4 regions of the Buttiauxella sp. 3AFRM03 genome follow, and region 1 is predicted to be linked to each of the others. Evidence: predicted binding sites of a transcription regulator. Region 1 holds the regulator's gene; each other region holds the start of a gene.

Region 1 (3,184 bases):
CTGCACTACCGTATGCAAAAGATGCTTTAGCACCGCATATCTCCGCCGAAACCCTGGAATACCATTACGGTAAACACCATCAAACCTATGTCACTAACCTGAATAATCTGGTTAAAGGCAGCGCGTTTGAGGGTAAAACCCTCGAAGAGATCGTTCGTACTTCCGAAGGTGGCGTATTTAACAACGCCGCTCAGGTCTGGAACCACACTTTCTACTGGAACTGCCTGGCACCAAATGCTGGCGGCGAGCCAACTGGCGAACTGCTGGAAGCCATCAATAAATCTTTTGGTAGCTTCGCTGAGTTCAAGCAGCAATTTACTGATGCTGCTATCAAGAACTTCGGTGCTGGCTGGACATGGCTGGTTAAACAGGAAGATGGCGCATTAGCGATTGTTTCTACCTCTAACGCTGGCACCCCACTGACGACTGCAGCTAAACCGCTGTTGACTGTGGATGTGTGGGAACATGCGTACTACATCGACTACCGCAATGCTCGTGCTGGCTACCTTGAGCATTTCTGGGCGCTGGTGAACTGGGCGTTTGTTGCGAAGAATTTAGCAGCTTAATGCAAAAGTAAATGGGCCGCGATTTGCGGCCCATCTTGATCAAAGCGTAAAAATCAGTGCAGTACGGCAGTTAGTGCGCCGAAAACAATCAAAGCCAAAACAATTACCGTCGTCGTGATTGAAAATTTCAAATCGGTGCTCATCATTAAACTCCTTTTATATCCATACAATCGATGTGTCAGGGTGATTTTCCCACAACCAGAGATAAAAATCCTCCAGGTTTTAATCTGATATCAATTTTCCCTCTTCCACTTTTCGCCTGGATAGGCCAAAATCCCTCGCTAATTTGTTGCGTATCGTCAATTCAATGCCCTCCTCCCGTTTTATGTCGCAATCCCGGCATACCTGCAACCATCATGTTGCCTGTGGAGTCAGCGTACGCAAACGTTTAACATAATAGCAATCAAGGGTTTACGATATAGCCCGGAGTGAATTTTAATGGCGACAATCAAGGACGTGGCGAAGCGCGCAAACGTTTCCACTACAACCGTATCACATGTGATTAACAAAACCCGTTTTGTGGCGGAAGAAACGCGCAATGCGGTGTGGGCAGCAATTAAAGAATTGCACTACTCGCCAAGCGCCGTAGCACGAAGCCTGAAAGTTAATCACACCAAAACGATTGGTCTGCTTGCCACTTCCAGTGAAGCACCCTATTTCGCCGAGATAATCGAAGCGGTGGAAAATAGCTGCTTTGAAAAAGGCTACACCCTGATTTTGGGCAACGCGCACAACAACTTTGAAAAGCAGCGCGCTTACTTATCGATGATGGCACAAAAGCGTGTCGATGGCCTGTTAGTGATGTGCTCTGAATATCCTGAATCATTGCTCACCATGCTTGAAGAGTACCGTCACATCCCTATGGTGGTGATGGACTGGGGCGAGGCTCGTGCCGATTTCACCGACTCCGTGGTCGATAACGCTTTCCACGGCGGTTATCTTGCTGGACGTTATTTGATTGAACGCGGCCACCGCGAAATTGGCGCCATTCCCGGGCAAATGGAACGTAACACCGGTGGCGGCCGCCATGCAGGCTTTATGAAAGCACTGGAAGAAGCGGGAATTTCCATTCCGGAAAACTGGATTGTTCAGGGAGACTTTGAACCTGAATCAGGTTACCGCGCCATGCAGCAGATCATCGGCCAGTCTCATCGCCCAACAGCGGTATTCTGTGGCGGCGACATTATGGCGATGGGTGCTATTTGCGCTGCTGATGAAATGGGGCTGCGCGTACCGCAGGATATTTCCGTTATCGGTTACGACAACGTACGCAACGCGCGTTACTTCTCACCGGCATTGACCACCATCCACCAGCCGAAAGATTCGCTAGGGGAAACGGCGTTTAATATGCTGCTGGATAGAATCGTCAACAAACGCGAAGAGTCGCAGTCGATTGAGGTTCACCCGCGTCTGATTGAACGCCGCTCTGTGGCTGATGGCCCGTTTCGCGATTATCGCCGCTAAGTGTGTGTCGGATGTCGCGCAAGCGACATCCAGCAGACTTACAGCGGCTCCTGTAGCCACTCCTGATTCATCGTGTCACTATCGCCTAAGTAATCCAACAGCCAGGCCAACGCTGGCGATGCATCGTTTTGCTGCCATGTCAGGCAACATGCCGCGTCAGGGAATGGATTATCCAGCGTTAATTCGCGCCATTTCCCTGAAGCAACCCACGGTTTGGCAATATGTAACGGCACCATGCCGATACACAACCCCGCGCTCAAGCAATCCGAACCGGACGCCCAATCAGGCACTACCACGCGGCGCTGGTTATCTAACAGCCAGGTAATTCGTTTTGGTAATGAACGCGAAGTATCTTCCAGAACTAGCGATGGCCAGGCACGCAGGTCATCATCGCTTAACGTCCCATCGCACTGTGCCAGTGGGTGCGAGGAAGCCACCACGCAACGCCAGCTCAACGTTCCCATATCACGGAAGGCATAACGCCCCCCAACCGGAATCGCCTGAGTCGCGCCAATCGCCACTTCTACGCGTCCATCCGCCAGCGCATCCCACACGCCGTTGAACACTTCCTGAAAGATACGTAATTCGATATCAGGAAAATGGCGATAGAAATCCAGCACCAGTTGCCGCGTTCGCTCCGGTTTTACAATGTTATCAACTGCAATCGCCAGGTGACCACGCCATCCATTGGCGATCTGTTGGCACTGTTGCCGTGTCGTCATCATTTTTTTGATAACAGAGCGGCCTTCTTTGAGAAAAAAGACGCCAGCAGGGGTTAATTCAACATCCCGATGACGACGTTCGAATAGCGGAACGGCTAACCAATCTTCGAGTTGCCGCACCGTATAACTAATGGCAGACGGAACGCGGTGCAACTCTTGTGCTGCACCGCTGAAGCTGCCATTGCGCGCTACCGCATCGATGACTTCCAGCGAGTATTCTGACCACATTTCTTTGCTCACAAATTTTTTGAACGCAACCTACAAATATTAGCGTTTCACAAGCGTAATTGCACTCCGTACACTCTCGCGGCGATTAACCTGCAAGATAAAACAAGAGAAAATTATGCAACCATCAAAAGGATTTCTTATCTGGCTGGCCGGATTAAGTGTGCTGGGGTTCCTCGCCACAGACATGTATCTGCCTGCTTTCGC
Region 2 (3,184 bases), 1.7 Mb from region 1:
GCAGTCCGCGCTCGGTGTGCGGTACCACACGTGGCTATCAAAACGTGGCAACTGCGCACCCAGCACATTCACTTCGTCGGCAAACGCATGCACGTCGCCATGCTCTGCGGCGTGGAACCAGTTTACGGGGGCGTGATGGGCATTTTTCGCCAGCGTATCCAGCATCGCCAGCATCGGGGTCTGGCCGACGCCTGCGGAAATCAACGTCACTGGAGTTTGTGCGTTGACGTTCATAAAGAAATCACCCGCCGGAGCGGCAAGATGCAGTTCATCGCCTACTTGTGCGTAATTGTGCAGCCAGCTTGAAACCTGGCCCTGGTCTTCACGTTTCACCGCAATGCGATAGCTTTTACCATCTGGCTTGCGGGTCAGTGAATACTGGCGAATTTCCTGATGCGGGAACCCTTCTGGTTTCAGCCACACGCCGAGGTATTGGCCAGGCTGATAATCCGCGACCGGTTTGCCATCCGCGGGTGCAAATTCAAAACTGGTGATAAGCTGGCTTTGCGGCTCTTTTGCCACAATGCGGAAAGCACGCGTGCCTTCCCAGCCGCCATTTTTCGCCGCGTTATCCTGGTAGATTTCCGCTTCACGGTTGATAAATACACCCGCCAGCACACCATACGCCTTGCCCCACGCATCCAGCACTTCCTGGCCTGGGCTGAACAGCTCATCCAGCGTTGCTAACAGGTGGCCGCCGACGATGTCGTACTGCTCTGGTTTAATCTGGAAGCTGGTGTGCTTCTGGGCGATTTTTTCTACCGCAGGCAGTAACACCGCCAGATTTTCAATATTCGTCGCATAAGCACAGATGGCATTAAACAGCGCTTCACGCTGATCGCCATTGCGCTGGTTACTCATATTGAAGATCTCTTTTAGCTCAGGGTTATGGCTGAACATACGATCGTAAAAGTGTGCGGTAAGTTTTGGGCCGGTTGCTGCAAGCAGGGGAATGGTGGATTTCACAACAGCGATAGTCTGGGCATCAAGCATGGTATAGCTCCATTTTCTGACATTAAAATTTAATAGTGCATTTAAAATGCATCTTATAAAACTCTCCGCTAAAAAAAAAGCACTACATTGTAAATGGATACTGACTGAGTCGATTCGGCTCACAGAACGTGAAATTTATGCATGTTGATGATGAATTAATATCCGCTGAAATAGCTTGCCACTTTCCCCTTCAAACCCTTGCAGGACGCCAAGCCAATCGTTTGCGTAAAAACCTCTGTCAAGGCCTATCACCCAGCACTGTTTCGGTTTACACTGTTGCCCGTCGCCCAAAAGGGCACCCTCGTTGCTGTAAATTTTTACTGTTAGCTGAGTTTAGGAGATGCGGATGTTAAAGCGTGAAATGAACATTGCCGATTATGATGCCCAACTGTGGCAGGCTATGGAGCAAGAAAAAGTACGTCAGGAAGAGCACATTGAACTGATCGCCTCCGAAAACTACACCAGCCCGCGCGTGATGCAGGCTCAGGGTTCTCAGTTAACCAACAAATATGCAGAAGGCTACCCAGGCAAACGCTACTACGGCGGTTGCGAATATGTTGACGTGGTTGAGCAATTGGCTATCGACCGTGCAAAAGAGCTGTTCGGCGCTGATTACGCTAACGTGCAGCCGCACTCAGGTTCACAGGCTAACTTCGCGGTCTACACCACGCTGCTGGAACCAGGCGACACCGTTCTGGGTATGAACCTGGCGCACGGCGGCCACCTGACTCACGGCTCCCCGGTAAACTTCTCCGGCAAGCTGTACAACATCGTTCCTTACGGCATCGATGAATCCGGTCATATCGATTACGCAGATCTGGAAAAACAAGCCAAAGAACACAAACCGAAAATGATCATCGGTGGTTTCTCTGCTTATTCTGGTGTGGTTGACTGGGCAAAAATGCGTGAAATCGCCGACATGGTTGACGCGAAACTGTTCGTTGATATGGCACACGTTGCGGGTCTGATTGCCGCAGGCGTTTACCCGAACCCGGTTCCACACGCTCACGTTGTGACTACCACTACGCACAAAACGCTGGCAGGCCCACGCGGTGGTTTGATCCTCGCTAAAGGCGGCAGCGAAGAGCTGTACAAGAAACTGAACTCTGCAGTATTCCCAGGCGCGCAGGGCGGCCCACTGATGCACGTCATCGCGGGTAAAGCTGTCGCACTGAAAGAAGCGATGGAGCCAGAGTTCAAAACTTACCAGCAGCAAGTGGCTAAAAACGCGAAAGCGATGGTTGCTGTGTTCCTGGAGCGTGGCTACAAAGTGGTGTCTGGCGGTACTGACAACCACCTGTTCCTGCTGGACTTGGTTGATAAAAACCTGACCGGTAAAGAAGCCGATGCTGCATTGGGTCGTGCGAACATCACCGTCAACAAGAACAGCGTACCAAACGATCCGAAGAGCCCGTTTGTGACTTCCGGTATCCGTATCGGTACCCCTGCGGTGACTCGTCGTGGCTTCACTGAAGCTGACGTTCGTGAACTGGCTGGCTGGATGTGTGATGTGCTGGATAGCATCAACGACGAAGCGGTTATCGAACGCACTAAGCAAAAAGTTCTGGATATCTGCGCACGTTTGCCTGTTTACGCATAATCCCTGACTTGTAAGAGTAGCTACCGTCTTGGACGTCAAGCGGTAGCTGCATAATTTTCATCCCATGGTAATCGGGTTTTCAGTACGCCGAAGCACATATGTACCAGCTTACGCATCACTGCACCCAGCGCCGCTTTTTTCGCCTTACCTTTCGCTACCAGCCTTTCATATATCGCCTTCGCGGGTTTATTCCACCGGATTGCACTCAGGGCTGCTACATACAGTTTGGCTCTGACTATTGAGGGGCCTGTTTTTGACATATGTGCCCGCCCGCGTACCGAACTGCCGGACACTCTCTCCACCGGTGTTATTCCCAGATACGCTGCCACCTGCGAGGCACTTTTGAACGTCCCGTCTTTCAGTAGTGCCAGCATCTCCCGTCCCACCTGCTCCTTCACACATTTTATCGATTTCAGCAGCTCCAGATCGGCCTTCAGTCCCGGGTCGTTATCTGTGTGGTCAGTAATGAGCTTTTCTATCCGTTCCAGTTCATCACTCAGCCAGCCGTGTGTCCGCTCCAGTGAGCCTATGACCTCCCGTGGTGTCGAGGTTGAATGCGCTTTTTCAAGCCGGTTGGCCGTCCTCTGCACA
Region 3 (3,184 bases), 1.4 Mb from region 1:
TGGTGCAGAGCCGCTAACCCCCACAACCGGATGGATCATGGTTTCAGACACCACTTCGGCAAGCCCGAAGCTGCGGAAAATGTTAACCGCATCGGCAATATCTTCGGGAGTAGCCAGCGCGTTTGGCGTGATGGACGTCATACCCGCATTCACTAACGCTGGGGTATTGGGCATGGCGCGAATAATTTTGCGATCGTGGCCCAGTGCTTTAGCCAGAGAATCCAGCGTTACGCCCGCAGCAATGGAAATCACCACCGAGTCTTTATTCAGGCTGGAATTGACTTCACTCAGCACTTTTAGCATGACATTTGGTTTCACGGCACCGAAAACAATATCTGCAATTTGTGCCACTTCTTGCGCACTTTCTGCCGCATTAATACCATATTGATCGTGCAACTCTTGCACTTTATCGGGCGAAGGTGTGTAGACCCAGATATTACCAGGAAGCACCTGTCCACTGGCTATCAGACCACCAAGGATGGCTTTCCCCATGTTGCCGCAACCAATAAAACCAATCTTCTTATCCATAGTCTCACTCCATCTTCTGAGTTGTACGATGAGCATAGCTTAACGTGATTTCCGCCGCTTCGGCTAACCGTAAGCAAAGATAAAGTTTGCGATTCTGCAAAAGCACGGCAAGATCGCCACCATAAACCCCGACCCACAGGAATCGTCATGCAAATCTGGGTGGATGCTGATGCGTGTCCAAAAGTGATTAAAGAAGTACTGTTTCGTGCAGCGGAACGCGCACAAATGATGGTAACTCTGGTTGCCAACCAGGGGCTAAAAGTTCCACCATCGCGCTATATCCGCAGCCTGCAAGTGGCAAGCGGGTTTGATGTTGCTGATAACGAAATTGTGCGCCGCTGCGAAAAGGGCGACTTAGTCGTCACCGCAGATATTCCTCTGGCCGCTGACGTGCTGGAAAAAGGTGCGATTGCACTGAACCCTCGTGGAGAGCTGTACACGCCAGCGACTATCCGGGAACGCCTGACGATGCGCGATTTTATGGATACTTTACGAGCCAGTGGTGTACAAACTGGCGGGCCAGACAGCCTCAACCAGCGTGACCGCCAGCTATTTGCCAACGAACTGGAAAAGTGGCTGCTGGTTGCCAGCCGTTCAAAAGGCGCCTAAAACCGATGTAATTCTATTCCGCGTACTAGCTTGCTGATATGATGATTCGCGTAACGAAAAACGTTATAGATTCAGATTGCTGACAAAGGGTGATAAATGTGTTTTGTAGGGTGGCTAAGCGTTAGCGTCATCCACCATTTACGCCAGTTGTGTCGGATGACGCTGCGCTTATCCGACCTACGAAGACGTTTGTCATCAGTCTCTGGATTTTTACCTACTCAGATTTTTACCAACTCTGGCGTACTGCTGAGGATTAGCCACTGATGACTCAACCCATTTATTTAGTCGGCGCACGAGGTTGTGGCAAAACAACCGTCGGTGTTGCATTAGCGCAGGCATTGGGCTGTAACTTTGTCGATACCGACCATTACCTTTTAGACAGCACCAAAATGAGCGTTGCCGATATTGTGGAAAAAGAGGGCTGGGAAGGTTTTCGTCGTCGTGAATCAGGTGCGCTGCAAAGTGTTACTGCTCCCGGTACGGTTATTGCCACCGGCGGCGGCATGGTTCTGGCCGAAAGTAACCGTCAGTTTATGCGTGAGCATGGTGTCGTCATTTATTTGCGAGCTCCTGCGCAAATCCTGGCATCACGTTTAGAAGCTTTCCCGGAAGAAGGCCAGCGTCCAACGCTCACTGGCAGACCTATTACGGATGAAATCGTTGAGGTTCTCGCCGCGCGTGAAGCGCTTTACAACCAGGCTGCACACCATGTCGTTGATGCCACTCGTCCGCCTGCGGAAATTGTTGAAGCGGTGCTGGCGGTACTGCATACGGCTCGAGCCAGCTGATTTTTGTCTATACTTAACGCTCATTCATCTCCAAAGGAAGAGCGATGGCGAGCAATCCTCCATACCCCCGGGAAGCGCGTATAGTTGCCGTTGAAAAAGGTGCGACAGATAAAACTGTGACCTGGTATCAACTTCGAGCCGATCATCCCCATCCTGATACGCTGATTAGTGAGCACGAAAGCGAACAAGAAGCGCTGGATGCTAAACAGCGTTATGAAGATCCGCGAAAGACGTAAAATCCCGGCAAGGACGCCAGAATCCCCTCATCTTTTAAGTGAATTCATTGACCTGGTGATTAATCACATCTTTTGCTCAATTCATTTGTTAAATATTCATTACCATGATGTTGTATCAATGTCGTTGACGTTTCGTTGAATATTCCAGCAGGTGCTCTGCAAATATGCTGCTACGCTTTGTGGTTAATTATTGAGCGACCTTCAGCAGAGTATCATTTGTAAGGATTGGTACCAGCGCAGCATTGAGGGGCTGATATGGGACAAGGGCGGAACGAACATGAAACAAACATTGGCAATTATTACCATCGGCGTCGTCCCGGTCAGTGAAATACTGCCGCTACTGACAGATCACATCTCTGAAGAGAGAATCAGACACCTCAGTTTACTGGGCCACCTCTCTCACGATGAAGTGATGGCTGAATACTCCCCTACACCGGGAAATGAACCACTTCTGACGCTTTTATCCGGCAACGTGCTGGTTTATGTCGATAAACAAAAAGTTGAGAAGGCGCTGCAGAGTGTGATTGAAGTGCTGGATAATCAGGGCTTCGATGTCATTTTGCTGATGAGCACCCACCGCTTATCGAATCTCTCCGTGCGTAACGGTATTTTGCTCGAGCCAGAACGTATTATCCCACCGCTGGTGGCCTCAATTGTCGATGGGCATCAAGTCGGTATCATCATCCCCGTTCCTGAATTGCTGAAATTTCAGAATAAAAAATGGCAGTTGTTGGAAAACGAGCCGCTGTATGAATTGGCGAATCCCATTCATGGAAGCGAGCAGGATTTAATCGAAGCCGGAAAGAAACTGGTTAAAGATGGTGCGGATGTGCTGGTTCTGGACTGTCTGGGTTTCCACCAAAAACATCGTGATTTGTTGCAAAAATCACTCGATGTTCCGGTATTGTTATCGAACGTGTTAATTGCGCGCTTAGCGTCAGAGTTGCTCGCATAACAACGGTCAATAATTTGCGTGACAGGCTCTTCCGTTCCCCTCTATATTGTTTTTTCAACTATTTTAAA
Region 4 (3,184 bases), 650 kb from region 1:
CCAACTGACCGGTTACGGCCAGTGGGAATACAACATGAATGCCTCCAACGCGGAAGGCACTCAGCCTACTAACACCCGTCTGGCATTTGCTGGTCTGAAATTTGGTGATGCAGGTTCCCTGGATTACGGCCGTAACTACGGCGCAATCTACGACGTAGCGGCTTATACCGATATGCTGGTTGAGTGGGGCGGCGATTCTTGGGCTGCTACCGACAACTTCATGAACGGCCGTACTACTGGCGTTCTGACTTACCGTAACAACAACTTCTTCGGTCTGGTTGATGGCCTGGCATTTGCTCTGCAATACCAGGGTAAAAACGAGCGTAGCAACGTAGTTGCTCCAAGCCTGGACGAAAACGGCGTGCCTACTTTAGGTCGTGCTGGTAACGGCGCTAAAGCTAACGGCGACGGCTACAGCACCGCTGTAACTTATGACATCGGCGAAGGCTTCAGCGTTGCAGCTGGTTATGAGTCTGCAAACCGTACTTTCGAACAACGTGAAGCAGCAACTAATGCCAACTGGGCAAGTGCTGGTGGCGACCGCGCTGAAGCATGGTCTACTGCTGCTAAGTACGATGCAAACAACGTCTACGCTGCAATCATGTATGCTGAAACTACTAACATGACTCGCGAACCAGACAATAACTTCGCAAACAAAACTCAGAACTTCGAAGCTGTAGCTCAATACCAGTTCGACTTCGGTCTGCGTCCATCCATCGCTTACGTGCAGTCTAAAGGTAAAGACCTGAAGGCTCGTGGCACCTTCTCCGGTGGCGATGCTGACCTGGTTAAATACATCGAAGTGGGTACCTGGTACTACTTCAACAAAAACATGAACGTGTATGCTGCATACCAGTTCAACATGCTGGACGACAACGAGTATAGCGAATCTGCTAAACAAGCAACTGGCGACCAGGCTGCTGTTGGTATCGTTTATCAGTTCTAATTATCCAGCAACATTGTTGTCAGGATGATTTAAAAACAGGGCTTCGGCCCTGTTTTTTTATGCCCGGAGAGGTGAAAAAAATAACTTGTGACGAGAGCAGTTTCTTTTTGTTGCAAACGGTTGGCATTTACTAAAACAGCAGTTAACCTGAGTGCGTTACTCCCCTCGATATCACAATGGAAACTCGTCATGTTTGAGAACATTACCGCTGCTCCTGCTGATCCAATTCTTGGTTTGGCCGATCTGTTTCGCGCCGATGACCGTCCGACTAAAATTAACCTTGGTATTGGTGTTTATAAGGATGAAACGGGTAAAACTCCGGTTTTAACCTGCGTTAAGAAAGCGGAGCTGTATCTGCTGGAAAATGAGAACACCAAGAACTACCTCGGTATTGACGGTATTCCAGAATTTGGTAGCTGTACCCAGGAATTGCTGTTCGGGAAAAATAATGCTCTGAGTGCAAACAAACGTGCTCGTACGGCTCAAACCCCTGGTGGTACTGGTGCACTGCGTGTTGCCGCTGATTTCCTCGCCAAAAATACCACCACCCAACGTGTGTGGGTGAGCAATCCAAGCTGGCCAAACCACAAAAGCGTCTTTAACTCTGCTGGGCTGGAAGTGTGCGAATATGATTACTATGACGCGCAGAACCACTCTCTGAATTTCGATGGCCTGATTAACAGCCTGCAAGCTGCACAAGCAGGTGACGTGGTGTTGTTCCACGGTTGCTGCCATAACCCAACCGGTATTGATCCAACGGCTGAGCAGTGGAAAACTCTGGCAGAAATGTCACTGGCTAAAGGCTGGTTGCCGCTGTTTGACTTCGCCTATCAGGGCTTTGCCCGTGGTCTGGAAGAAGATGCCGAAGGTCTGCGTATCTTTGCTGCAAGCCACAAAGAACTGATTGTTGCCAGCTCTTACTCTAAGAACTTTGGCCTCTACAACGAGCGCGTAGGTGCTTGTACTCTGGTTGCTGCTGATGCGGATACCGTGGATCGTGCGTTCAGCCAGATGAAGGCTGTGATTCGTGCTAACTACTCTAACCCGCCAGCACACGGCGCCTCCGTTGTTGCTACCATTCTGAGCAATGACGCGCTGCGTACAATTTGGGAACAAGAGCTGTCAGACATGCGTCAGCGTATTCACCGTATGCGCCAGTTGTTCGTCAATACCCTGCAAGAGAAAGGCGCTAACCGCGACTTTAGCTTCATCATCAACCAGAACGGTATGTTCTCGTTCAGCGGCCTGACTAAAGAACAGGTGCTGCGTTTACGTGAAGAGTTTGGTGTGTATGCGGTTGCTTCAGGGCGTGTGAACGTTGCAGGCATGACGCCAGACAATATGGCTCCGCTGTGCGAAGCGATTGTTGCTGTGCTGTAAGCCATCAGCAGTGACTAGTCCTGCTATAGGTTGACACTTTTCGGCCTTACAACGCCCGATGAACTTCATCGGGCGTTTTGTATTTTAGCGACAGATGTGGCCGCCGCGTGTTGTAGATTTCCACCGACTCCCTGACCATCTTTCTTGCCTATCCGATATCTTCTGGCTTCCCGAGCAGATATTCCATTTTTAATATCCCGTTTACCCGTTCCGCCAGCGCATTCTGATAACAGTCATACCCGTCTGTCATCGAGCAGATGACCCCATGGCGTTGGTGTAGTGCCTGATATTCTGTTGAACAGTACTGCACACCCCGATCTGAGTGATGCACCAGTGGATGTGCTGTACGCCTGCTGACCAGCGCCATTCTGAACGCCTTAGCCACATGATGGGTATGCAGACTTTCATGCACATGATATCCCACGATTTTTCTCGACCAGACGTCTGTTATCAGACTGAGGTACGCCGTTCCCTTACGCAGGGGAATGTACGTGATATCCGCGACCCACACCTGCTCCGGGCGGCTGGCAACAACCTGATTTTCTCCCGCCTTCAATAAGTTAGGATGACGATAAAAGCGATGATGGCTTTGAGTCGTTTTGTGATACGCCCGTTTCGGTATTACCAGTAATCGTGCGCCACGCAGTATCTGGAACAAACGATCCCGACCGACATGGAGTGCCGGCTCTGGTTGCTGTCGCAATAAATAATGCAGTTTACGTGTCCCCAGCCGGGGCTGGTGTAGCCGGATGGTCGTCACCTGTTCAACGATATGCTGCGCCTGTCTTTCTCTTCCGCGCTCACGTTGCAGGGATTGATACCACGCCTGTCGGCTGATCCCCATGAACCGGCAAGCAC

Evidence for each region. Region 1 encodes PurR, which represses purine synthesis genes. Its sites were predicted from a motif close to CANGCAAACGTTTGCNTG; they were not measured.
Region 2: a site for PurR is predicted at 1,204-1,221, ahead of glyA (serine hydroxymethyltransferase). Genes of this name have one in related genera too.
Region 3: a site for PurR is predicted at 1,316-1,333, ahead of aroL (shikimate kinase AroL). Genes of this name have one in related genera too.
Region 4: a site for PurR is predicted at 1,056-1,073, ahead of D8682_RS07515 (amino acid aminotransferase). Genes of this name have one in related genera too.

Annotation. Positions count from the first base shown of each region.
Region 1 covers NZ_CP033076.1:602,384-605,567, forward strand. Annotated here, with positions in the region: gene sodB (superoxide dismutase [Fe]) at 1-566, shown strand, start outside; gene D8682_RS27410 (YnhF family membrane protein) at 620-712, opposite strand; gene purR (HTH-type transcriptional repressor PurR) at 1,005-2,030, shown strand; gene punR (DNA-binding transcriptional activator PunR) at 2,069-2,980, opposite strand; gene punC (purine nucleoside transporter PunC) at 3,096-3,184, shown strand, end outside.
Region 2 covers NZ_CP033076.1:4,267,076-4,270,259, forward strand. Annotated here, with positions in the region: gene hmpA (NO-inducible flavohemoprotein) at 1-993, opposite strand, end outside; gene glyA (serine hydroxymethyltransferase) at 1,340-2,593, shown strand; gene D8682_RS21390 (IS110 family transposase) at 2,629-3,184, opposite strand, start outside.
Region 3 covers NZ_CP033076.1:1,956,529-1,959,712, reverse strand. Annotated here, with positions in the region: gene proC (pyrroline-5-carboxylate reductase) at 1-528, opposite strand, end outside; gene D8682_RS10620 (YaiI/YqxD family protein) at 676-1,137, shown strand; gene aroL (shikimate kinase AroL) at 1,401-1,925, shown strand; gene D8682_RS10610 (YaiA family protein) at 1,970-2,161, shown strand; gene D8682_RS10605 (AroM family protein) at 2,439-3,116, shown strand.
Region 4 covers NZ_CP033076.1:1,253,930-1,257,113, forward strand. Annotated here, with positions in the region: gene D8682_RS07510 (porin) at 1-946, shown strand, start outside; gene D8682_RS07515 (amino acid aminotransferase) at 1,136-2,326, shown strand; partial or broken gene D8682_RS07520 (IS3 family transposase) at 2,350-3,184, opposite strand, start outside.